4 regions of the Streptomyces sp. NPDC006624 genome follow, and region 3 is predicted to be linked to each of the others. Evidence: riboswitches for the same ligand, from Rfam matches in the RefSeq annotation. Region 3 holds a riboswitch; each other region holds the start of a gene.
What was found. Region 3 has a riboswitch for cobalamin ahead of ABZY20_RS00580 (prenyltransferase/squalene oxidase repeat-containing protein). Riboswitches for the same ligand answer to the same signal wherever they lie in the genome.
Positions count from the first base shown of each region.

Region 1: another riboswitch for cobalamin. It lies ahead of ABZY20_RS08375 (energy-coupling factor ABC transporter permease); the one in region 3 lies ahead of ABZY20_RS00580 (prenyltransferase/squalene oxidase repeat-containing protein).
Region 2: another riboswitch for cobalamin. It lies ahead of ABZY20_RS11010 ((2Fe-2S) ferredoxin domain-containing protein); the one in region 3 lies ahead of ABZY20_RS00580 (prenyltransferase/squalene oxidase repeat-containing protein).
Region 4: another riboswitch for cobalamin. It lies ahead of ABZY20_RS36860 (ABC transporter substrate-binding protein); the one in region 3 lies ahead of ABZY20_RS00580 (prenyltransferase/squalene oxidase repeat-containing protein).

Region 1 is NZ_JBEXOM010000003.1:442,111-447,821, forward strand. It holds gene ABZY20_RS08355 (alpha/beta hydrolase) at 1-350, opposite strand, end outside; gene ABZY20_RS08360 (ATP-binding cassette domain-containing protein) at 639-1,493, opposite strand; gene cbiQ (cobalt ECF transporter T component CbiQ) at 1,490-2,239, opposite strand; gene ABZY20_RS08370 (energy-coupling factor ABC transporter substrate-binding protein) at 2,246-2,614, opposite strand; gene ABZY20_RS08375 (energy-coupling factor ABC transporter permease) at 2,611-3,312, opposite strand; cobalamin riboswitch at 3,342-3,527, opposite strand; gene ABZY20_RS08380 (serine/threonine-protein kinase) at 3,606-5,009, opposite strand; gene ABZY20_RS08385 (MFS transporter) at 5,238-5,711, opposite strand, start outside.
Region 2 is NZ_JBEXOM010000005.1:41,435-47,145, forward strand. It holds gene ABZY20_RS11005 (IucA/IucC family protein) at 1-1,465, shown strand, start outside; cobalamin riboswitch at 1,491-1,618, shown strand; gene ABZY20_RS11010 ((2Fe-2S) ferredoxin domain-containing protein) at 1,682-2,053, shown strand; gene ABZY20_RS11015 (universal stress protein) at 2,048-2,467, opposite strand; gene ABZY20_RS11020 (APC family permease) at 2,473-3,969, opposite strand; gene ABZY20_RS11025 (iron ABC transporter permease) at 4,050-5,711, opposite strand, start outside.
Region 3 is NZ_JBEXOM010000001.1:121,860-127,570, reverse strand. It holds gene ABZY20_RS00600 (hypothetical protein) at 382-936, opposite strand; gene ABZY20_RS00595 (DUF5753 domain-containing protein) at 1,164-2,069, shown strand; gene ABZY20_RS00590 (SAM-dependent methyltransferase) at 2,074-2,889, opposite strand; gene ABZY20_RS00585 (hypothetical protein) at 2,926-3,105, opposite strand; cobalamin riboswitch at 3,198-3,336, shown strand; gene ABZY20_RS00580 (prenyltransferase/squalene oxidase repeat-containing protein) at 3,449-4,663, shown strand; gene ABZY20_RS00575 (SCO2322 family protein) at 4,660-5,307, shown strand; gene ABZY20_RS00570 (energy-coupling factor transporter transmembrane component T) at 5,327-5,711, shown strand, end outside.
Region 4 is NZ_JBEXOM010000042.1:6,804-12,514, reverse strand. It holds gene ABZY20_RS36875 (hypothetical protein) at 1-113, opposite strand, end outside; gene ABZY20_RS36870 (ABC transporter ATP-binding protein) at 331-1,131, opposite strand; gene ABZY20_RS36865 (iron chelate uptake ABC transporter family permease subunit) at 1,128-2,120, opposite strand; gene ABZY20_RS36860 (ABC transporter substrate-binding protein) at 2,192-3,208, opposite strand; cobalamin riboswitch at 3,279-3,469, opposite strand; gene ABZY20_RS36855 (CoA-binding protein) at 3,567-3,974, shown strand; gene ABZY20_RS36850 (4-hydroxybenzoate 3-monooxygenase) at 4,033-5,256, shown strand; gene ABZY20_RS36845 (metalloregulator ArsR/SmtB family transcription factor) at 5,268-5,627, opposite strand; gene ABZY20_RS36840 (cation diffusion facilitator family transporter) at 5,691-5,711, shown strand, end outside.

The sequences.
Region 1 (5,711 bases), on a different contig from region 3:
ATCACGAGCGCCCCGATCCGCTCCGGCGCGGCCCGCGCCGCCAGCACCCCGACCATGGCGCTGACCGAGTGACCCACGAACACCGCTGAGCGCAGGTCCAGCTCCTCGCAGACGTCGACGACGTCATCGGCGAAGCCCTGCAGCGAGGAGTAGCGCTCCTCGGTCCAGGCGGACAGGTCCGAGCCGCCGCAGCCGACGTAGTCGAAGAGCACCACGCGGTACCGCTCCGCCAGGGCGGGCACCACCAGCCGCCACATGTTCTGGTCGCAGCCGAACCCGTGCGCCAGGACCAGCACCGGCGCGCCGTCGGGGCCGGCGAGCTGCACGTTGTTCCTGCGGCGGATGTCCATACCGACCATGCTCCCACCTCGCCGGGCACCCCACGACGGCGGGCGGCACCGCACGGTCCCGCCGCCCGGCCTCCGGGCACCGCCGTCCTCCGCGCGGCCGCGCTCAGCCCAGGTACACGGGAAGGCGCGGGCCCGGCCCGCCGAGGCGGGCCGGGGCGTGCCACCCGGGCGCGGGCCCGGCGACGACGGGCGCCCGGTCGGCGGGCGCCGGGGATCGTCGAGGTGCTACCACCGGTCCGGGTCACACGACCCCCGGCGCCGGCGCGGCCGGGGGGCGTGCGAGCGGCGTCAGCTTCCCGGTGTGCCGAGCCGGTCCGCCGCCACGGCCAGCAGCTCCTCCGGCGTGCGCGGTCCCGGCTCCTCAACCGGCAACAGCCCCTGCACGCGCAGGAGTTCCGCCGCCGCCGCGCCCCACGGCAGTCGCAGTCCGGCCTCGTGGAGCAGGTCGGTGCGGGCCAGGACCGTGGACGCGGGGCCGGTGCGGACGCCGGACGGGGTGAGCAGCGCCGCGTCGTCCGCCCAGCCCAGGGCCAGGTCGACGTCGTGGGTGGCCATGACCACGGTGGTGCCGCCCGCGCGCAGCCCGTCGAGCGTGGTGAGCAGCCGTTCCTGGCCGTCGGGGTCGAGTCCGGCGGTCGGTTCGTCGAGGATGAGTACGCGCGGCCGCATGGCGACGGCGCCCGCGATGGCGGTGCGTTTGCGCTGGCCGTAGGAGAGCAGGTGGGTGGGCCGGCCGGCCAGGGCGGTGATGTCGAGGGCGGCGAGCGCCTCGGCCACCCGGGCCCTGACCTGCGCGTCGTCCAGACCGAGGTTGAGCGGCCCGAACGACACGTCCTGCTCGACGGACGCCGCGAACAGCTGGTCGTCGGGGTCCTGCACCACCAGCTGGACGGTCGTGCGCAGCCGCGTCAGGCCCTTGCGGTCGTACGTCACCGGCTGCCCGGCGACCGTCAGCCGGCCCTGGTGCGGTTTCAGCCCGCCGCTGAGCAGCCGCATCAGCGTGGTCTTGCCGCTGCCGTTGCGGCCGAGCAGCGCGAGCGCGCGCCCCTCGCGGACGTCGAAGTCGAGGCCGCTGAGCACGGCCGGGCCGTCCTCGTAGGCGAAGGAGGCGCCCCGCAGGGCGACGAGGGCGGGCTCGCTCATGCCGGCGGCCTTTCCAGGACGAGGGTGAGGGCGGCCAGCGCGGCGAGCAGCGCCCCGCTGGCGGCGGTGAAGCGGGCGGAGACCCGGGCCTCGGGCACCAGGACCCGCAGGGTGCCGTCGTAGCCGCGCCCGGCGAGCCCCGACTGCAGGCGCGCCGCCCGGTCGAAGGCCCGGACGAACGCGGTGGCGCCGAGCCCGGCCAGGGAACGCCACTCCGCGGCCCGGCCGGTGTGACCGAGCCGGGCGGCCTGCGCTTCCCGGATACGCCGCACGGAGTCCAGCAGCAGGAAGCTCATCCGGTACGTCACGAGCGCCACGTCGACGACCGGCGCGGGTACTCCGGCCCGCACCAGACGCGGCAGCAGGTCGGACATGGGCGTGGTGAAGGCGAACAGCAGCACGCCGAGGGACGCCGCCGAGGTGCGCAGCAGCAACTCCCCGGCCCGGACCGGCCCGTCGGGGGCGAGGGAGACGAAACCCCCCGGCCCGCCGACCTGGACGAGCAGCGTGACCGCACCGGTCACGCAGAAGCCCAGCGGCACCCGGTAGGCACGCCACAGCCGCCGCCCGGGCACCCCGGCCGGCCCCAGCAGCAGGACCAGCGCCGTCAGGAGCACCAGGGCCGCGCCCGGCCAGGGCGGCAGCGAGATCGCCAGCAGGGTGAGGCCGAGTCCGAGCACGGCCTTGTCCACGGGGTGGCGGCGGCGCCAGCGGCTGCTGTGCGCCGCCGCGTCGATCGGCAGCACGCGCGCTCAGTCCTGCCCGGCGGCGGACGGACCGCCGGCGTCCGCGGGCACGCTCCCGGTGTGCCGCTCCAGCGCCCGCTGCTCGCCCTGCCGCCGTCCCCGGTGCAGCCCGAAGTAGTAGGCGAGGAAACCGGTGCCGAGGGCCGCCTGCAGGGAGAACAGCGCCGACTCGATCTCCCCGGACGGCGGCTCGTACAGCGGTGAGAACCACGGCTCGTAGTCCGGCTCGATCTCGGTGATCGCCGCCTCGGCCTCGCCGTCGGCGCCCGTGAACGGTTCCTTCTTGTGGTCGCCGAGTCCGAGCGCCAGCGGCAGCACGGCGAGCGCGGCCACGACGAACAGCAGCACCAGGTTGATCTTCGTGTTCCGCTTCATCGGGCCACCGCCTCGGTCTCCGTACGGGACCGCTTGCCGGCGACGAGGACGCCCAGCCGGGTCAGTTCGCCCTTGCTGGACTGCACCAGCAGCCGCATCACGAGCACCGTCAGCAGACCCTCGCTCACCGCGAGCGGGATCTGGGTGACGGCGAAGATGGACCCGAACTTCCCGAGCGCGCCCCAGAACCCGCTGCCCGGGTCGGGGAAGGCGAGCGCCAGCTGCACGCTGGTGACGCAGTAGGTGGACAGGTCGGCGACGAACGCCCCGCAGAACACGGCCGCCATCAACGGCACGTCGTAGCGCCGGAGCAGCTTGTAGACCGCGTACCCGGCCCAGGGCCCGACGATCGCCATGGAGAAGACGTTGGCGCCGAGCGTGGTGAGCCCGCCGTGCGCGAGCAGCAGCGCCTGGAAGAGCAGCGTGATGGTGCCGAGCACCGCCATGACGGGCGGCCGGAACAGGATCGCCCCCAGGCCGGTTCCGGTGGGGTGGGAGCAACTGCCGGTCACGGACGGCAGTTTCAGCGCGGACAGGACGAACGTGAAGGCGCCGGAGGCACCGAGGAGCAGAGTGCTCTCGGGGTGCTCGCGGACTTCACGGGTGAGTGACCGGACCCCGTGGACGACGAACGGCGCCGACGCGGCGCCCCAGGCGACCGCGTGCGCCGGAGGCAGGAAACCCTCGGCAATGTGCATGGCTCAGCAGACCCTCTCCAGCACCTCGTGGATGGTTGACGCGCCTTGGCCGGTCTCCTGGCTGACGGGTACCACCGCCCGAACTCCGCCTTCCCGGGTCACGAGGACCCAGTGGCTGCCCGTGAGGGCTGGAGCCGGACTTCCCGATTCACAGTGGCGAGGGCCGCACCGGCATCACACCGGATTTCCCGTTCACCAAGGCCTGGTGACAATAAGGCCGGGGTAAGGGCGATGACAAGCCGCCCCAGGGGGCGCGTGAGGGGGCGTCCGCTCGCACACCGGCGCAAGCGCGCTCAGTCGTCACCCTCGTCGTCCTCGCCGTCCCCCTGGCCCCCGGGCCGCTGATCCTGCGGGGGTTGCGGTGCGTCCGCCTGCTCCTGAGGGCTGCCGGCCGTCTCCTGCGCCGGGGTCGCGGGGGCGGACGCCGGGGCGGCGGAGGCCGGTGGTGCGGGTGCCGCGGGGGACGGGGTGACATCGGCCACTGTGCCGGCCTCGGGCGCCGCGGCGCCGCCGGGGCCGGAGGTGACGGGCCCGGCGGACTCGGCACTCTCGGCGCCCTGTTCGGCCGCGGGCGCGGCGGGGCCGCTCGCGGACGGGGACGGGTCGGGTTCCGTGCCCTCCGTCGAGGTGTCGTCCGGTGAGAACCACAGCATGCCGAGGAACATCGCGGCGAGGAAGAGCGCCGCCGCGCCGGCGCCGGCGGCCACCCGCGGCCGGTTGCCGGGGCCGCCGCGCGGCGCCGAGCGGCGGCCCCGCCCGCCCCGCGCCGTACGCGGCCCGGTGGGCAGCGCGTAGGTGACCGGATTGCTCGTCTCGCCGGGCGCGTACGTGGCCGGCCCGGGGGAGCGGACCGGGGCCGTGGCCTCCGGCAGCGGCTCGGGCAGACCCCGCCAGGCGCCGCCCGCGAACCACTCGGCGGCCTGCTGGGCCGTGGGCCGGTCCTCGGGCTGCTTGGCGAGCAGCCCGAGCAGGTAGTTCTCGAAGGCCGGCGGCAGCTGGGCGACTCCCAGCTCGCGCGGCGGCACGGGGGCGGAGTCGAGGTGCTGGTGGAGCAGCGCCACGGCGCTGTCGGCGTCGAACGGTGGCCGGCCGCTGAGCAACTGGTAGAGCACGCACCCCAGGGAGTACATGTCGGAGGCGGGGCCCGCGGGCTTGCCCAGGGCACGCTCCGGCGCCAGGTAGAGGCCCGTGCCGACGATCTGCCCGGTCGCGGTGAGGGCCGCTCCGGGGTCGTCGAGGAACCGCGCGATGCCGAAGTCACCGATCTTCAGGGTGCCGTGGGCGTCCAGCAGCAGGTTCGCCGGTTTGACGTCACGGTGGACGATGCCGCGCGCGTGCGCGGCGGCGAGCCCCGCGGCCGCCTGGGCGGCCAGCACCGCCACCCGCTCGGCGGGAAGCGCCCCGGAGGTGGTCAGCACCCGGGCGAGGCTGTCGCCCTCGACCAGCTCCATCACCAGGTACAGCCGGTTGTCGTACTCGCCGAAGTCCAGCACACCGACGACGTTCGGGTGGTTGAGACTTCCGGCGGTCTGGGCTTCCAGACGGAAGCGGGAAGCCGCCGTGGCGTCGGTGTCCTGGGGCAGCAGCAGCTTGACCGCCACCGCTCGGGCGAGCGTCTCGTCGTACGCACGCCACACCTCTCCCATTCCACCGCGCCCGATCTCCTCGTCCAGCCGGTAGCGGCCCGCTAGCAGCACACGTCCTCGTCTCATGCTCGGGGAACTCGCCGCAGCCCGAACTCTCCGTGGTCGCACGGGGATTGGTGGGGGTGCCGCAGCCGACCCAGGATACTGGCGCCGGATGACCGCTCCTGTCCCGACCGATGTCCCGAACCGTACGCTCCGGGACATCCCGGAGCGAAGGCCTCGCAGGTCGCGGGGGTGCCGGGGCGCGTCCGGCGCCGCGCCTCCCCGGCCGGGGCGTGGCTAGGCCGCCGTTGCCGTCTCCTTCTGCGCGCGTGGCAGCAGCGCCACCGCCAGCGCCGGTACGGCCGCCAGGACCAGCCACGGCACCGCGGCCGGCAGCCCCGGGTCGAGCAGGGAGCCGGTGGCCGCGCTGCCCGCGAGGACGATCAGGCCGGACACCGAGGACAGCGCGCCCGTGTACAGCCCGATCCGCCCCTCCTCGGCGAGGTCGGGCACCCACGCGCGGGCGGCGGGCACGACGAGCATCTGCCCGACGGTCAGCAGCACGACGAAGCCCGCGGCCGGCAGCAGCCCGGCGCTGCCCGTCCAGCCGGCGGGACGGGCCGCGGCCACCACCGCGAACCCCGCCGCGATCAGTAGCAGTCCGGCCGTCATGGAGCGGCGCAGGCCGAGCCGCTCGCCCGCCCAGCGGGTCACGGGCAGCTGGGCGCACACCACCAGTGCCGAGGACAGCGCGAACAGCCAGGACAGCGG
Region 2 (5,711 bases), on a different contig from region 3:
GGCCGCCGTCGCTCCCGCGGACGCGTACGCCGCCGTGCCGCTGCTGAACTGCCTGCTGCGGGAGGTCGCCCGGCCGGTGCGGGAGACGGGCGGCCACCGCATCCACCACCTGCCCGGCACCGGCCGCCTGCTCCGGGTCCGCGGGACGCGACGGCCCGCTGATCCGGAGGTCCGGCTGCCCGGCGGCTGGCAGCGGCTCGACCACACCGCGCTGGTCGAGCTCGTCGCCGAGGAACTGCGCCGGCACACCGGGCTGTCCAACCACGAACTGCCCGCCGAGATGACCGACAGCCGGGACGCCGTCGCCGCGCTGCTCGACGCCCGCGCCGGCGCCACCCCGCCCGACGGCCTCTACGCGCGCTCCGAGCAGTGCCTGCTCACCGGCCACACCCACCACCCGGCCCCCAAGGCCCGCGGCGGCGGCCCCGCGGCGGACTGGCTGCCGTACGCGCCCGAGGCCCACGCCCGCTTCCCGCTCACCCTGCTCGGGCTGCGCGAGGACACCGTCGTCGAGGAGGGCGACACCTCCCCGCTCGACGCCCTCGGCACCGCCCCGCCCGGCTACCGGCTGCTCCCGGCCCACCCCTGGCAATTGGAACTGGCCGCCGGGGAGCTCGGCGCCGCCTTCGCGGACGGCCGGCTGATCCGGCTCGGCACGACCGCCCCCGGCACCTGGCCGACGGCGGCGATCCGCACCGTCCGCACGCCCGGACACGACCTCTTTCTGAAGTTCAGCCTGGACGTGCGCATCACCAACGACATCCGCCGGCTCTGGCGTCACGACCTGCTGGCCCTGCGCCGCACGGACGCCGCCGTGTGCGCCGCCCTCGAAGGGTTCGACGGACCCCCGGCCTGGCTCAGCGACCGCGGCTACCGCACCGCCGGCTTCGCCTTCGAGGCCCTGGCCGTCCTCGTCCGCGACGGCTTCGGCGGCCGTCTGCTGCCCGGCGCGACCCCGCTGCTGGCCGCCGGTCTCGTCGAGGGCTTCGACGGCAACCCGCTCGACCGCGTCACCGACCCGGACGCCTGGTGGCAGGCCTACCTCGCCCGGGCGGTGCCCCCGGCCCTGGCGGCCTTCGCGCACGGCGTCGTCGTCGAGGCGCACCTGCAGAACACCCTGGTCGCCGTGGACGCCGACGGCATGCCGGTACAGGTGCTGTACCGGGACGCCGAGGGCGTGAAGCTGCTGCGGGACGTGGGACGCGCGGCCGGCTGGGAGCGGCTCGTGTACTGCCTGGTCGTCAACCACCTCACCGAGATCGCCGGCGCCCTCGCCGAACGCCACGGCGGGTTCGACCCCTGGCCCGCCGCCCGCCGCGCCCTCGCCCGCCACGACCTGCCGGAGACCGGCGCCCTGCTCACCTCGCCCACTCTCCCCGCCAAGACGAACCTGCTGCTGCGCTGGACGGGCGCGGACGGCGCCGACGCCCGCTACCTGCCGCTGCCCAACCCGCTCATGGAATGATGGCCGCCGAACAGGGCGACGGCGGAACGAGGAAGCCGGTGTGAATCCGGCGCGGTCCCGCCACTGTGATCGGCGAGCCGGTCCCGAACAGGCCACTGCCCGCACAGGGGTGGGAAGGCCGGGAGCGGCGTCGACCCGAGAGCCAGGAGACTCACGCGGTCGCCTCCTCGACGAACCACCGGGGCGGATCTCCCCGGGGAGAGGGAAGGTGCGGCCATGTCCGCGACACCGTCCGGAGCGCTTCCGTGCCGCGTCGTCGTCTGCCGGGACTGCTGCTGCGGCAGCCCCAAGGTCACCGGCGTCGACCACGCCGCCCAGACCGAACGCCTGCGCGCGGCGGCGCCGGTGCGGGTCACCGACTGCCTCGACGTCTGCGACCAGGCCAACGTCGTCGTCGTCCAGCCGTCCGCCGCGGGCCGGGCCGCCGGTGGCCGGCCGGTGTGGCTGGGGCAGGTCAACGACCGGGAGGCGACGGAGGACGTCGTCTCCTGGGTCCGGGCCGGAGGCCCCGGCGTGGCGCCCCTGCCGGAGATTCTGGGCCTCTACGTCTTCACCCCTCTCGCGAGGCGCGGCACCGACGGCTCATGACCCGGCCGCCGGCACGCACAGCACCGGCACCCTCGACAGGCGCAGCAGCTCGTGCGGCGTCGAGCCGGGCGGCGCCGGGCGCACCGGGCTCTCGCCCCATGTGCCCACGACGATGACCCTGCCCCCGTGGCGTGCCGCCGCGTCGGTCAGGGCCCGGGCGGGCGGCTCGTCGACGAGTTCGGCGACGGTGGGCACACCGGCCTCGCCGGCGACCCGGACCGCGTGGGCGAGCGCGGCGTTCCCGGCCTCGCGCACGGCCTCGTGCCGGGCGCCGTGCTCCTCTCCCGGCACACCGGGGGCGGCGCCGCCGTGGACGATCACCAGCGGTTCGCCGTACGCGGCCGCCACCTCGATGGCGACGCGCAGGGCGCGCCGGGCGCCGGGGGACTCGTCGTAGCCGAGGACGACCGACATCTTCATCACTCCTTGCGGGGAACGAGGCGGGGGTCGACCACTCCGGGCCGTTCCGACCAGAACGCGGGGGCCCGCAGGCGCCGCACCACCATCAGCACCACGCCCGTGAGGAAGACGGCGAGGCCCATGACGAGCGGTGGACCGACCCCCAGCCAGGAGACTCCGCTGTAGGAGTTGTCCGGGTCGGCCATGTCCGCCACGGACTCCGCCAGCAGCCATGCCAGCAGCCCGGCACCGGCCAGCGGGCCGAGGCCGATCAGCAGGAAGTTCCGGACGCCGCTGGTCAGTTCGCGGCGGTAGTACACCGCGCAGGCGATCCCCGTGAGCGCGTAGTAGAACGCGATCAGCAGGGACAGCGCGGTGAGGGAGTCGAAGAGGGCGTTCTCGCTGAGGTTGTACAGCGTGAGGTACCAGGCGACGGCGATGCCGGCGACCCACCAGGTGCTCACGTCGGGGGTGCGGAAGCGCGGGTGGATGTGGCCGAAGCGGCCGGGCAGCGCGTGCCGGCGCGCCATGGACAGCGCCGTGCGCGACGCGGGGATGATCGTCGTCTGGGTGGAGGCCAGCGCGGAGGTCGAGACCGCCAGCAGCACGACCCAGTCCCAGTCGCCCATCGCCTCCTTCGCGAGCTGCGCGAAGAGGAACTCCTCCTCCGCCGCGTTCTCCGCCAGGTAGTCCGTCCCGGCGTAGGCCACGACCGCGTAGGCGACCGCCACGTAGGTCACCAGCAGCAGCACCGTCGACCACACGGCCGCCATGCCGGGCGCGGTGGCGGAGTCCTCGGTCTCCTCGGTGAGGTTGACCGCCGACTCCCAGCCCCAGTAGATGAACACGCCCAGCAGCAGGGACGAGGTCAGGGGCGCCCCGCCGGCACCGAACGGGTCCAGCCACGCGAGCCTCGGCTCGGTCGGGCCGAGCGTGCCGGTGCCGGCGTAGACGCGGTACAGGGCCACCACGGCGAAGGCCAGCAGGCAGGCGACCTGCGCCAGGATGAGGACGTCCTGCACCCGGGCCGACACCTCGGTGCCGATCACGCAGACGGCCGTCATCACCAGGATGAGCAGCACCGTCAGCACCTGGCGCACCGCGTCGTTCGCGGCCCACCCGTCCAGTCCGGCGGAGAGCAGGAAGAAGGTCACCGCGACGTCCGCCAGCGACCCGACCACCAGGACCCCGGTCATCGTGATGGCCCAGCCGCCGAGCCAGCCCGCCCACGGCCCCATGGCCCGGGTGACCCACGAGAAGGTCGTACCGCAGTCCTGGTCGGCCCTGTTGAGGTGGTAGAACGCCGAGGCGATCAGCAGCATCGGCACGAACGACGCGAGCATGACCCCGGGGGCGTAGACGCCGACCAGGGCCACGACCGGGCCGATGGCCGCCGCCATCGAGTACGCCGGGGAGGTCGCGTTGAGTCCGATGACCAGCGCGTCCAGGAACCCGATCGCGTCGGGCTTCAGGCTCGCGGACGGCGGCGGGCCCGCGTCCGTGACGTCCTCCGCCATGCTCCCTCGCTCCCGTCGTGTGGGGAACCATCCAACAGGGCGAGGTGAGGCATGTGCGCCATTGGCCGGACTTCGCGGTGTTATGTCGCCTTCCGGCTCCGCACCAGCAGCCACAGGAAGTACGGGGTGCCGATCACCGCGGTCATCAGCCCAGCCCCGAGCTGGGCGGGGGCGATGACCGTACGGCCGAGCAGATCGGCCGTGCAGACGAGCGCGGCGCCCAGCAGGACGGCGACCGGTACGACCCGTACGTGCCGCCGGCCCACCAGGGCCCGTGCCGCGTGCGGCGCGACGAGACCGACGAAGCCGATGGTGCCGGCGCAGGCGACGGCGGTCGCCGTGAGCAGGACGCTCACCACCAGGAACCCGAGCCGGGCCCGGGGCAGTCCCAGACCGAGCAGCCGCGGGGTGTGCTCGTCCAGGGAGACGAGGTCCAGCTCGGTGCGCCGGGCGACGGCGACGGCCAGACCCGCCGCCAGCACGAGCGCGACGGGCAGCACGTCCGCCCCGGTGCGCCCGTACGTCGAACCGGACAGCCAGGTCAGCGCCTTCGTGGCGTTGAACGGGTCGGTGAGGACGATGAGCAGGCTGATCAGGGCCGTGGACCCGGCGGCCACGCCGATGCCGACGAGCACGAGCCGGTTCTGCCGGTAGCCGCCCCGGGCGGCGAGCCCGAAGACGAGGGCGGAGGCCAGTCCCGCGCCCGCGAACGCGGCACCGGCGACCCCCCAGGAACCGGCGGCGGGCGCGGTGGTCACGAGCAGCACGGCACCCAGCGCGGCCCCGCCCGAGACGCCCAGCACGCCGGGTTCCGCCAGCGGGTTGCGGGTGACGGCCTGCACCAGCGTGCCGGCCAGGGCGAGCGCGGCGCCCGCGCACAGCGCCGCGAGCACGCGCGGCACCCGGGTGTCCAGGACGAAGGAGACGGTCCGGCCGGCCCGCCCCTGCGCCCAGTTGGCGACGTCGCCGAGCAGGAGCTTGCTGTCGCCCAGCAGGACACCGGCCAGTACGACGCCGGCGACCAGGGCGGCCAGGGCGGTCACCGTGACCAGGAAGGCCGTCCGGCCGGGGGCGCGCAGCCGGTCGGGGGCGTCGGCCCCGCCCGTGCCGGGCAGCCGCAGGGCCGTCACCACCAGGAACACGGCGCCGACCAGGCTGGTGACGATGCCGGTGGGGACGGCGACGGCGGTGTCCGCCGGGATCAGGGCCCGCAGCAGCACGTCCGAGCCGAGCACCAGCGCCGCCCCGGCGAGTCCGGCCACGGGCAGGGCCGCCCGGGCGCGCACGAGGCCCCGGACCCGGCGGGCCAGCGGGCGCACCAGGGCGGGCGCGCACAGCCCGACGTAGCCGAGGGGCCCGGCGAGGGTGACGGCCGCCGCGGACAGCAGCGCCGCCAGCACCACCACCGTGACGCGGGTGGCGTGCACCGGGACGCCCAGGCCGCGGGCGGCGTCGTCGCCGAGGGCCAGCGCGTCGACGCGGCGGGCGATCGGCAGCAGCCCGGCGAGCCCCACGAGGGCGACGGGCAGCATCTGCAGGACGCCGTCGAAGCCGTTCTGGCCGATGCTGCCCTGGTTCCACTGGTAGAGGCCCTCGGTCTGCTGTGGGAACAGCAGCAGGAGCCCCTCGGTGACGGAGTTCAGGCCCAGGGCGAGCGCGGTACCGGCGAGGACCAGCCGTACGGTGCCGGTTCCGAGGCCGGACAGGGCGAGCACCACGGCGGCGGCCGCAAGCCCGCCCGC
Region 3 (5,711 bases):
GAAGGCGACCGCACAGAGACGACCTACGAGACGGGTTCCCTTCGCCGGCATGGTCCGGATCAGGTTATGGGGGTCGCCTTCCAGCCGCCGGACCTCTCGGTCCGCCGTCCTTCCGGCCTCTCAGCCCTACCGTCGCAGTCGGCACCAGCGGAAGCCGAAGCCTCCTGCCGGAGTCGGCCACTCCGGTCGGACTCCCTCACTCGTCCCGTAGGCCTACTTCCAGGGTAGAACCCTCGGCCGGGAACGGAACCCCCGAAACCATGATTTTTCGGTTGCCGGGACGCCCGACCCGGGCCACATTCCCCGGCCGGCCGCACTCCCGGCCGGCCACACTCCCGGCCACGTCACATACGTGGCCGTCCGGGGCCGGGGGGGGACCGCTCACTGGCGCGACAGGAGGCCCGACGGGACCGTCGCGTCCCTGGCCTTGTCCCCCGCGGGGAGCTGACCGGCGTAACCGGCCTCGGTCCACACGAACTTCTTGAACTGCTCCGGCGTGAGCGCTCCCCGCCACGGGACGCCGTCCGGGCAGAACACCGAGACGCAGCCGGAGCAGTAGTGCGCCGGCCGCCACAGGCTCTCCGCGCGCGGGGCGCCCGCCTCGGCCGCGGCCTTCTCCCGCCCGTCGCCGCGCACGACCACGAAGGTGCCGACGAGGCACAGCAGAGCCAGCGCCGCGCCGCCGGCCAGGTACAGCGGGTCGCCCTGCCGCAGGCCCGCGTAGCCGAGGGCGATGCCCAGGCCGGTCAGCACCACGCCCTCCGCGAAGTGCAGGCAGCCGTCGCCGGCCTTGTCCGGTCCCGGCGCCAGCCGTCCGTACAGGTCGTCCCGCATCGCGCCCTTGCCGGTCCGCGCGAGCTCGACGGGCCGGGTCTCCACCCCGCCGCAGCCCGGGCACACCACCCCCGCCGGCCCTCCGGCCCCCTCGGAATCCACGGCGGCGACCCTATCGGCGCCCTGCCGGGCACGTGATCGGCGCCCTGCCGGGCACGTGCGCGGCGGCGGTCCGCCGACAGGCACCGTCCCGCGTCCTCACGCATCCCTCACCGTGCCTCCGGCGGACCCACACCCGCAGACGAACGCGCTTGCTGCACAAGGCACTTGACGCCGACAAGCGCCCCCTAGGATGGTCGGACGCAACGCTCGCACCGGGAGAGACGCCCATGGGCACCGAAGAGACCGCATTCCTCGCGACGGGCAGCGGTGTCCTGGACGGCCGGTCCGCCGGGCCCCTGGTGCCGCGACTGGTACTGGGCGCGCGGCTGCGGCGGCTGCGTGAGGAGCGGGGCATCGACCGCGTGGACGCGGGACACGTCATCCGCTCCTCCTCGTCCAAGATCAGCCGCATGGAGGCCGGGCGCCACGGGTTCAAACTCCGGGACGTCGCCGACCTGCTCACCCTCTACGGCGTCACGGACCAGGCCGAACGGGCCACCCTGCTGGCGCTGGCCGAGCAGGCCAACGCCCCCGCCTGGTGGCGGTACTACAGCGACGTGGTGCCCGCCTGGATGCAGACCTTCCTCGCGGCGGAGCAGGCGGCCAGCGTCGTCCGCTGCTACCAGGTCCAGCGCGTGCCCGGACTGCTCCAGACGCCCGACTACGCCCGCGCCTCCCTGCGGGTGAGCCACCCCGACGCGAGCCCGGCGGAGATCGAGCGGCGGGTCGCGCTGCGGATGACCCGCCAGCGCATCCTGCACCGGCAGCCGGCGACCCGGGTGTGGGCGGTGCTCGACGAGACGGCGCTGCGCCGCCCGGTGGGCGGGATCCGTGTGATGCGCGCCCAGTTGCGGCATCTCATCGAGCTGTGCCGGCTGCCGCAGGTCACGGTGCAGATCCTGCCGTTCCGCAGCGGCGGGCACGCGGCCGAGGGCGGTCCGGTCACCATCCTGCGCCTGCCGGGCGGGCACCTGCCCGACATGGTCTACCTGGAGAAGCTGACCTGCGCCCTCTACCCCGACAAGCCCGCCGAGATCGAGCGCTACTGGGACGCGATGAACCGGCTGGTGGTCGAAGCCGAGTCGCCCGACGAGACTCCGACCATCCTGCACCGCGTCCTGCAGGAGACCTGACGGCTCAGCCCTTGCGGGCGACCCCGCCGTACTGGTGCACCTCGGCCGGCAGCCCCAGCGCCTCCGCGTCCGGGCGCCAGCGCGAGCAGGACGTCACCCCGGGCTCGAGCAGCTCCAGGCCGTCGAAGTAGCGGGCGATCTGCTCCGGGCTGCGCAGGATGTACGGGATCGAACCGCCGTCGTTGTACTGGGCGATGGCCCGGACGTAGTCCTCGCTGGTGTCGGTGGAGTCGTACTGCACGAGGAAGCTGCCGGGGGGCAGGGCGTCCACCAGCGCGCGGACGATCGAGCGCGCCTCGTCATGGTCCTCGATGTGGCCGAGGATGCCCATGAGCATGAGGGCGACGGGCTTGCCGAAGTCCAGGGTCCTGCCGGCCTCGCGGACGATGGTGGCCGGTTCGCGCAGGTCGGCGTCGACGTAGTTGGTGACGCCCTCCGGGGTGCTGGTGAGCAGGGCGCGGGCGTGGGCCAGCACGAGCGGGTCGTTGTCGACGTAGACGATCCGGCTCTCGGGGGCCACCCTCTGGGCGATCTGGTGGGTGTTGTCCACGTTGGGCAGGCCGGTGCCGATGTCCAGGAACTGGCGGATGCCCTCCTCCTCGGCCAGGTGGCGCACCGCCCGGGCGAGGAAGTAGCGGGCGGCGCGGGCTCCGGTCTCGATCCCGGGGAAGACCGAGCGGAACGCGTCACCGGCCACCCGGTCGACCTCGTAGTTGTCCTTGCCGCCGAGCCAGTAGTTCCAGATCCGGGCCGAGTGCGGCACCGAGGTGTCGATCTTGGGGAACGGCTCGCGCTCGGGGTGGTGCACCTGATCGGTCATGGACGCTCCTGGAGACGGCGGTCGGGACGGCCCACGTTAGCCGGTCCGCCCGGATACGACGATCAACTCCTGTGTGGTGCGCAGGAGTTCGACTTCCTGCCGGCTCACCGCCGGGTTGCGGGCCTGCCGCGGGAAGGGCTCGTCCAGGGCGGGCCCGACGAAGGGCGCGGTCCCGGCGAGGGCTGGGCCGGGCACGGTGCGGGCACGGCCGGGCACGGTGCGGGCGGTGCGGGCCCCCACCCCGGAGCGGGGCCCGCCCCAGGCGCCGCCCCCCCCCGCTCCCCCCACGCCCCTCGGCCGGATTTTGACGTGCGGGTACAGTAGGCGCGTCGTCATCACACCCGTACGGGGGAAAGCCGGTGCAATTCCGGCGCTGACCCGCAACCGTGAACCGCACCCGCCGAGGGGCGGTGAGCCGGATCGCCCCGCACGGTTCGTGACCGGCTCACGTGCCCGGCAGGTCCGCCGGTGCACGGCACCGTCGAGGTATACGGAGCCGAGCCGCCCGGGGGTGCCCCGTGCTGCCCGGCTCCCCCACAGGGAGAGGCACCCGCCGATCATGAACGTCCGCAGCAGCGCCGCGGCCCTGGCCGCCGTCGCCGTGATCGGCGCCGCCGCACCGGCCGCCGCCGATCCGTCCCCGTCGCCGTCCCGGGCCCTGCCCTCGGCCCTCTACGGCTCGACCGACCCGCAGTACGACGGCGTGTGGCGGCAGTCGCTCGCGCTGCTGGCGCAGGACACGGTGGGGGTGAGGCCGGCGGAGAAGTCCGTGCGGTGGCTGGTGCGCCAGCAGTGCGCGGACGGCGGGTTCGCCGCCTACCGCGCCGACCCGGCCGCCGCGTGCGACGCGAAGACGATGCCCGACACCAACGCCACCTCCGCCGCGGTGCAGGCCCTCGCCGCGCTCGGCGGCCACGACGACGTCACCGCCAAGGCCGTCGGCTGGCTGAAGTCCGTCCAGAACGACGACGGCGGCTGGGGCTACGCGCCCGGCGGCGCCAGCGACACGAACTCCACGTCGATCGTCGTCGGCGCCCTCGCCGCCGCGGGCGAGAAGCCGGACCGGGTCGAGAAGGACGGCAGGTCGCCCTTCGACGCCCTGCTGAAGCTCGCGCTGCCCTGCGACGGGGACGGCGGCGGCGCGTTCGCGTTCCAGCCGGACAAGAAGGGCGAGCTCACGGCCAACGCGGACGCCACGGCCGCCGGTGTGCTGGGCGCGCTGGGCCGGGGCATGGTGGTCGAGCCGGGCGGGAAGTCCGGCGCCACCTGCGCGAAGCCGGGCACGCCGGAGCAGGCGGCGGGCAACGGGGCGGCGTACCTCAGCGCCGCGCTCGCCGAGGAGGACGACCACCTGATGTCCGCCCTGGCCGGGGCCGAGCCCCAGCCGGACTTCGGCAACACCGCCGACGCGGTCGTCGCGCTCGCGGCGCACGGCGCCACCGCGCAGGCGGAGAAGTCCGTGCGGTGGCTGGAGAAGAACGCCGCGGACTGGGCCGCCCGCAGCGGTCCCGCCGCCTACGCCCAGCTGATCTTCGCCGCCCACGCGACCGGCACGGACCCCCGCGACTTCGGCGGCGCGGACCTCGTGAAGCGGCTGAACGGGACGGGCCCGGCCCCGCAGGCCGCCGCAGCGGACACGGCGGAGGCGAAGAAGGACGACGAGAAGGACTCGGGCTCCCCGTTCGGCGTGTGGTGGTACGTCGGCGTCTGCCTCGTCGCGGGCGTCGGCATCGGGTTCCTGTTCAGCGGCCGCAGGAAGCAGCAGCAACTGTGATCCGCCGGGCCGTTCTCCTGCTCCTGGCCTCGCTCCTGCTCCTCGCGGGGGCGGGCCAGGCCCAGGCCGCCGGTTACCGCTACTGGTCGTTCTGGGAGCGCGACGGCGACCGCTGGGTCTACGCCACCCAGGGCCCCGGCACGACCCGCCCTTCCGACGGCGACGTGCAGGGCTTCCGCTTCGCGGTCAGCGAGGACACGGCGGACGCGGCCCGGCCGCGCCCCGCCGCGGACTTCGACGCGATCTGCGCGAGGACGCCGTCGCGGGACGGTGCCAAGCGCGTGGCGCTGGTCATCGACTTCGGCACGCGGCGGGACGCGGCCCGGGGCGAGACCCCGCCGCCCGCCCGGACGGCCTGCGCCCGCGTCGCCCCGGACGCGACGACGGCGGACGCGCTGGCCGCGGTGGCGAAGCCGCTGCGCTACGACACCAACGCCCTGCTGTGCGCGATCGCGGGCTACCCGGAGCAGGGCTGCGGCGAACAGCTCTCCGGCGAGGAGACCCCGAAGGCGGACACGGCGCACGAGGAGTCTTCCGGGGACGACGGCCCGTCCGTGGGACTGGTGGCGGGCGTCGCCGTGGTGGTGCTGCTGGGCGGCGCCGCGATATGGCAGGTGCGACGGCGTGCCCGTGGACAGTCCTAGCCGCGCCCCGCAGCGCCGGGTGGCGGACGCCGCCCGGCCCCGGCGCCCGCACCGGGCGCCCGTGCACCCCGGTGCCTGGTGGCTGTGGTCCCTCGCCCTGGGCACCGCGGCCACCCGCACCACCAATCCCCTCCTGCTCGCACTGCTGATCGCGGTCTCCGCCTACGTCGTGGCCACCTGCCGCCCCTCGGCGCCCTGGTCCCGCTCGTACGGCGCCTTCGTCAAGCTCGCGCTGGCCGTGCTGCTCGTCCGCCTGGTGTTCGCGACGGTGCTCGGCTCGCCCATCCCCGGCACGCACGTCCTGATCACCCTGCCGGAGATCGGTCTGCCCGCCTGGGCCCAGGGCATCCGTCTCGGCGGCGAGGTCACCGCGGAGGCGCTCACCTTCGCCCTGTACGACGGCC
Region 4 (5,711 bases), on a different contig from region 3:
CGCAGGCTCGTCAGGTCGGAGCCGGGCGCGTGCACCACGACACGCGTCAGGGCCCGGCGGGCCGGGACGGCGTCGGCCGGCTCGCCGGTACGGGCGTCGATGATGCGCAGCACGAGGCGAGCCTAGGCGGCCGGGCGCGTACGCGCAGGCGGGCCGGGCGCGTCCCGGCCACCTCGGCGGGATCCGCCTGCCCCCGGCATCCCGGCCATCTCTGGGGACCCGCCCTCCCCGGCATCCCAGCCACCTCTGGGGACCCGCCCTCCCCTTGCCCCGGCGACCTCGGCGGGATCCGCCTGCCCCCTGGCGCTCCGTCAGGGGCCAGGCGGCCCGTCAGCCGAGCGTCCCCAGGAACCGTACGTGGGGCCGTCCCCCGGCACCCTCGCGCCGGACGTCCGCCCGCACCCCGTACACCTCGGCGATGAGCCGCTCGGTGAGGATCTCGGCCGGTGTGCCGCCCGCCACGACCCGTCCGGCGCGCAGCACGACGACGCGGTCGCAGTACATCGCCGCGAGGTTGAGATCGTGCAGCGCGACGACGGTGGTGACCGGCAGGCCCGTGACGAGGGTGAGCAGGTCCAGCTGGTGGTGGATGTCGAGGTGGTTGGTCGGCTCGTCCAGGAGGAGCTCGCGGGGTTCCTGGGCGAGCGCGCGGGCGATCTGCACGCGCTGGCGCTCACCGCCCGACAGGGTGTGCCAGCGCTGCCCGGCCCGGTCGGCGAGACCGGTGCGCTCCAGGGCGGCGCGCACGGCGCGGTCATCGTCCGCCGAGGCGGGCGTCCAGGCCCGCCGGTGCGGGACGCGGCCCAGCCGTACGACGTCCAGCACCGTCAGCTCGACCTGTGTGTCGACCTGTTGCTCGACCACGGCGAGCCGGCGGGCGACGGTCCTGCGGGGCAGGCCGGCGAGCGGGCTGCCGTCGAGGGTGACGACTCCGGCGGTCGGTGCGAGCAGCCCGGCCAGCAGCCGCAGCAGCGTGGACTTGCCGGAGCCGTTCGGGCCGAGGACCCCGACGGTGGAGCCGGTCTCGGGCGCGAGGACGACGTCGTCCAGGACGAGGCGCCCGTCGGTGCGCCGGGAGACCCGGTCGGCCCGCAGCCCGTCCCCGCCCGCGGCCGCCCCCGCCCCGCTCACCGCACCCTCCGCGTCCGGTACAGCACCGCCACGAAGGCCGGCACCCCGATCAGCGACGTCATGACGCCCACCGGGATCTCCTGCGGTTCCAGGGCCGTCCGGGCGAGGGTGTCCACCCACACCAGGAACACCGCGCCGGCCAGGGCCGTGACCGGCAGCAGCCGGGCGTGGCCGGGACCGGCCAGGGCCCGGGCGGCGTGCGGCAGGACCAGCCCCACGAAGCCGATCGCCCCGGCGGAGCTGACCAGCGCGGCCGTGAGCAGCGCGGTGACGCACAGCAGCACCAGGCGGGTGCGGGCCACCGCCACCCCGAGCGCGGCGGCCGCGTCCTGCCCGAAGGCGAAGGCGTCGAGGGTACGGGCGTACGCCAGGCACACCACCAGCGCCACGGCCAGCACGGCCAGGCACAGCCACACGTCGGTCCAGCCCGCGCCGCCGAGCGAGCCGAGGAGCCAGAACAGCACGCCCCGGGTGGTCTCGGCGTCGGCGGAGGTCATCACGACGAAGGAGGTGAGCGCGGAGAAGAGCTGCATGGCGGCGACCCCGGCGAGGACCACCCGGTCGGTGGTGCCCCCGAGGGTGTGGCTGAGCAGCAGCACCAGGGCGAAGGACACGAGGGCCCCCGCGAACGCGCCCGCGGACACCGGTAAGGCCCCGCCTCCGACGCCCAGCACCACCACGACGACGGCGCCGGTGGAGGCGCCCGAGGACACCCCGAGCACGAACGGATCGGCGAGCGGATTGCGCAGCAGGGACTGCATCACCGCCCCGCACACGGCGAGCCCGGCCCCGCACACGGCCGCGAGCAGCGTGCGCGGCAGCCGCAACTGCCAGACGATGCCGTCCCGGATCGGCGTCAGCTCCGAGCCGCCGAGGCCGAGGTGCGCGGCGACGACGGACCACACGTCGGCGACCCGGATGTCGGCGGGGCCGATGGTGATGGCCACCGCGACGGAGGCGGCGAGGGCGACGGCCCCGGCCGTGCCCAGAGCGAGCCCGGCCCCGCGCCGGGTGCGCGCCCCGGCCGCTTCCTCATCCGCCGCGGTCAGCTCCCGGGCGGTCACTTCACCAGCCCGAACTCGCGCAGTCCGGCGGCGACTTCCTCCACGCCCTCGACCGTGCGGATGGTCGGGTTCATGGCCTGCCCGCTGAGCAGCACGTACCGCTTGTGCCGGACCGCGTCCATGGTGCGGGTGACCCGGTTGGACTCCAGGAAGGCGATCTTCTTCGCGGCCGACTCGGCGGTCTGCGACCTGCGGGTCAGGTCGCCGATGACGAGGACGTCCGGGTCGCGGTCGGCGACCGTCTCCCAGTTGATCTGCGGCCACTCGTCGTGGGTGTCGTCGAAGACGTTCCGCGCGCCGACGGCCCGGGTGATGATGCCGGGCGCTCCGCAGCAGCCCGCCATGTAGGGCGACTCGGAGTTGGCGAACCAGTACAGGAGGGTGACGTCGGAGGCGTCCAGGCCGGCGGTGGCCTTCCGCATGCGCTGCCGGAGCGAGGCGACGAGTTCCTCTCCGCGCTGTTCCACCCCGAACACGGTGGCCAGGTCGCGTACTTCGCCGTAGACGGTGTCGATGCCGAGGGCCTCGGCGCGGGAGCCGTCGCCGCCCGTGGAGTTGTCCTTGCCGGCGCAGTCGGACGGGGAGACGTAGGTGGGGACGCCGAGCTTGTCGAACTGCTCGCGGGTGGCGACGCCGCCCTTGCCGAGGGTGGAGACGAATGAGGCGGCGACGAAGTCGGGCTCCTCGTCCAGGACCCGCTCGAAGGAGGGGTTGTCGTCGGCGATCCGCGGCACCTTCGCGTTGGCCTTCTCCAGCCCCTTCATCACGGGGTCGGTCCAGGTGGCCGTGCCCGCGAGGCGGTCGGCGAGGCCGAGGGAGAGCAGGATCTCGGTGGTGCCCTGGTTGAGGGAGACGGCGCGCCGGGGCGGGGCGGGCACGCGGACCTCGTGGCCGCAGTTGGCGAGGGTGGCGGTGGCCCCGGCGGCGGGGGCGGCGGTGCCGCCGCAGCCGGTCAGGAGCAGGGAGCCGGCCGTGAGCAGCACGGCGGCGCGGACGGGTCGGATGAGGGGCACGGGGAATTCGTCCTCAGGCGTCGAGGGCTCGGTCGCGGAGCCCGGTCGTACGGTGCTCCCCCGCCGCGCTCCGGCCGCGGGGGCCGCCAGCAGGTCTTCGGACTCGGGTTCGTCCGGTACGGGGCGCCTTCCCGGACGTCACACGAACCGTCCAGTGGCCGAGGCCCCGCCCGTCCCCCTCACCGCTGCGCGTCAGTTCCGGATTCCCACCGGATTCCCTGACCCACGTACATGGGTTCGACTGGCCTCGGCAAGCTATCACGGAGGGGTTCCGGGGAATCACCGCGCGCCGTGCGGGGTTGTCCGGACGACCGCTTTGTGGCGGACGGCGATTCCACGACTTTCCCAGGAGGTTCCGGTGTACGGCGACGAGGCAACGGTCCGCAGGATCCTCACCGAGCTGGGCGACACCTGGGCGGTGGTGGGCCTGTCGTCGAACCGGCAGCGCGCGGCGTACGGCGTCGCGGCCGTACTCCAGCGCTTCGGCAAGCGGGTCGTGCCCGTGCACCCGAAGGCGGAGACGGTGCACGGCGAGCAGGGGTACGCGAGCCTCGCGGACATCCCCTTCGACGTGGACGTCGTGGACGTGTTCGTGAACAGCGACCTGGCCGGTGCGGTCGCCGACGAGGCCGTCGCCAAGGGCGCGAAGGGACTCTGGTTCCAGCTCGGCGTCGTCGACGAGGCGGCGTACGAGCGGGCCCGCGCGGCCGGCCTGGAGATGGTGATGGACCGCTGCCCGGCGATCGAGATCCCCCGGCTCCCGTAGCGCCGCGCCCGGTAGCCGGCACCGCCCGCGCACGCGCCGCCGCCTCCATAATGAGCGCATGACCCGTGCCTCCGCGTCCGCGAACTCCGGTGCCCCGCAGCGTTTCCCGGTCGTCGTCGTGGGCGCCGGCCCCGCCGGTCTGACGGTCGGCAACATCCTGCGGGCGGCCTCGGTGGACTGCCTGGTGCTGGAGACGGAGACCCGGGAGTTCATCGAGCGGCGGCCCCGCGCCGGGGTCATCGAGGAGTGGGCCGTGCGCGGCCTGGAGAAGCGGGGCCTGGCCCGGAACCTGCTGGACCGCGCGGAGCTGCACTCCGCGTGCGAGTTCCGCTTCGACGGGGAGCGCTACCGGTTCGCGTACGGCGAGCTGACGGGCAGCCACCACTTCGTCTACCCGCAGCCGTTGCTGGTGACGGACCTGGTGCGCGAGTACGCCGACGTACGCGGCGGCGACATCCGCTTCGGGGTCCGGGACGTGCGGCTCCACGACCTGGACACCGACCGGCCGTCCGTGTCGTACCGCTGCCCCGGCACGGGTGAACGGCAGGTCGTGGAGTGCGACTTCGTCGCGGGCTGTGACGGGGCGCGCGGGGTGACCCGGGCCTCCCTGCCGCCGGAGCGGGCGCGCATCGCGCGGCACGACTACGGCATCGGCTGGCTGGCCCTGCTCGCGGAGGCGCCGCCGTCCGCCGACTGCGTGCTGTTCGGCTGCCATGCGCGCGGCTTCGCCGGGCAGATGCCCCGCAGCCCGCAGGTGACCCGCTACTACCTGCAGTGCCCGCCGGGAGACGACCCGGAGAACTGGCCGCACGAACGGGTCTGGGCCGAGCTGCGGGAACGGCTCGGGGCGGCCGGGGCGGCGCCGCTGACGGAGGGTCGGCTGATCGAGAAGCGCGTGCTGGACATGCACGACTACGTGGTCGAGCCGATGGTGCACGGCAGGCTCTTCCTCGCCGGTGACGCCGCCCACCTGGTCGCGCCGATCGCCGCCAAGGGCATGAACCTCGCCCTGCACGACGCCTTCCTGCTCGGCGACGCCCTGGCCGCCCACCTGACCACGGGTGACGACGGCGGCCTCGCCGGCTACGCGCAGGCGTGCCTGCGGCGGGTGTGGGACTACCAGGAGTTCTCGCAGTGGCTGTCCGAGGTGTACCACGGCACGGCGGCGGGCGACCCGTTCCGCGCGGGCACCGCGCAGGCCCGGCTGCGGCGCCTGTTCACGTCGCGCACGGCGGCCGCCGCCTTCGCCGAGCAGTACCTGGGGACGGCGGCGCGCTACTGAGCCCGCCCTGCTCAGTCGTGCGGGGGACGGTCGCTGAGCCGGTGGTCGGCCACGTTCAGCGCCTCGTCCAGGAGCCGGCGCAGATGGCCGTCGCGCAGTGAGTAGACCACCCTGCGGCCGTCCCTGCGGGTGTCCACCAGGCCCGCGAGGCGCAGCCGCGCCAGGTGCTGGCTGACGGCCGGCCGCGCCGCCCCGCAGGCCTCCGTCAGCGTCGTGACGTCGGCCTCTCCCCCGGTCAGCGCGTGCAGCAGGGCGAGCCGCGTCCGGTCCCCGAGCAGGGCGAGCAGCTCGGCGGCGAGCGCGAACTGCTCCTCGCCGGGACTGCGCGGATGCGCATCGTGCGCAGATGACAGGTGCATGCGTGCGCTCATACGCACATAATGGCGCCACGGCGGGGGTACGTCCACTCCCGCGCACACCGGAAGGGGATCCCTGTGAGCGACCCGCACGAGCAC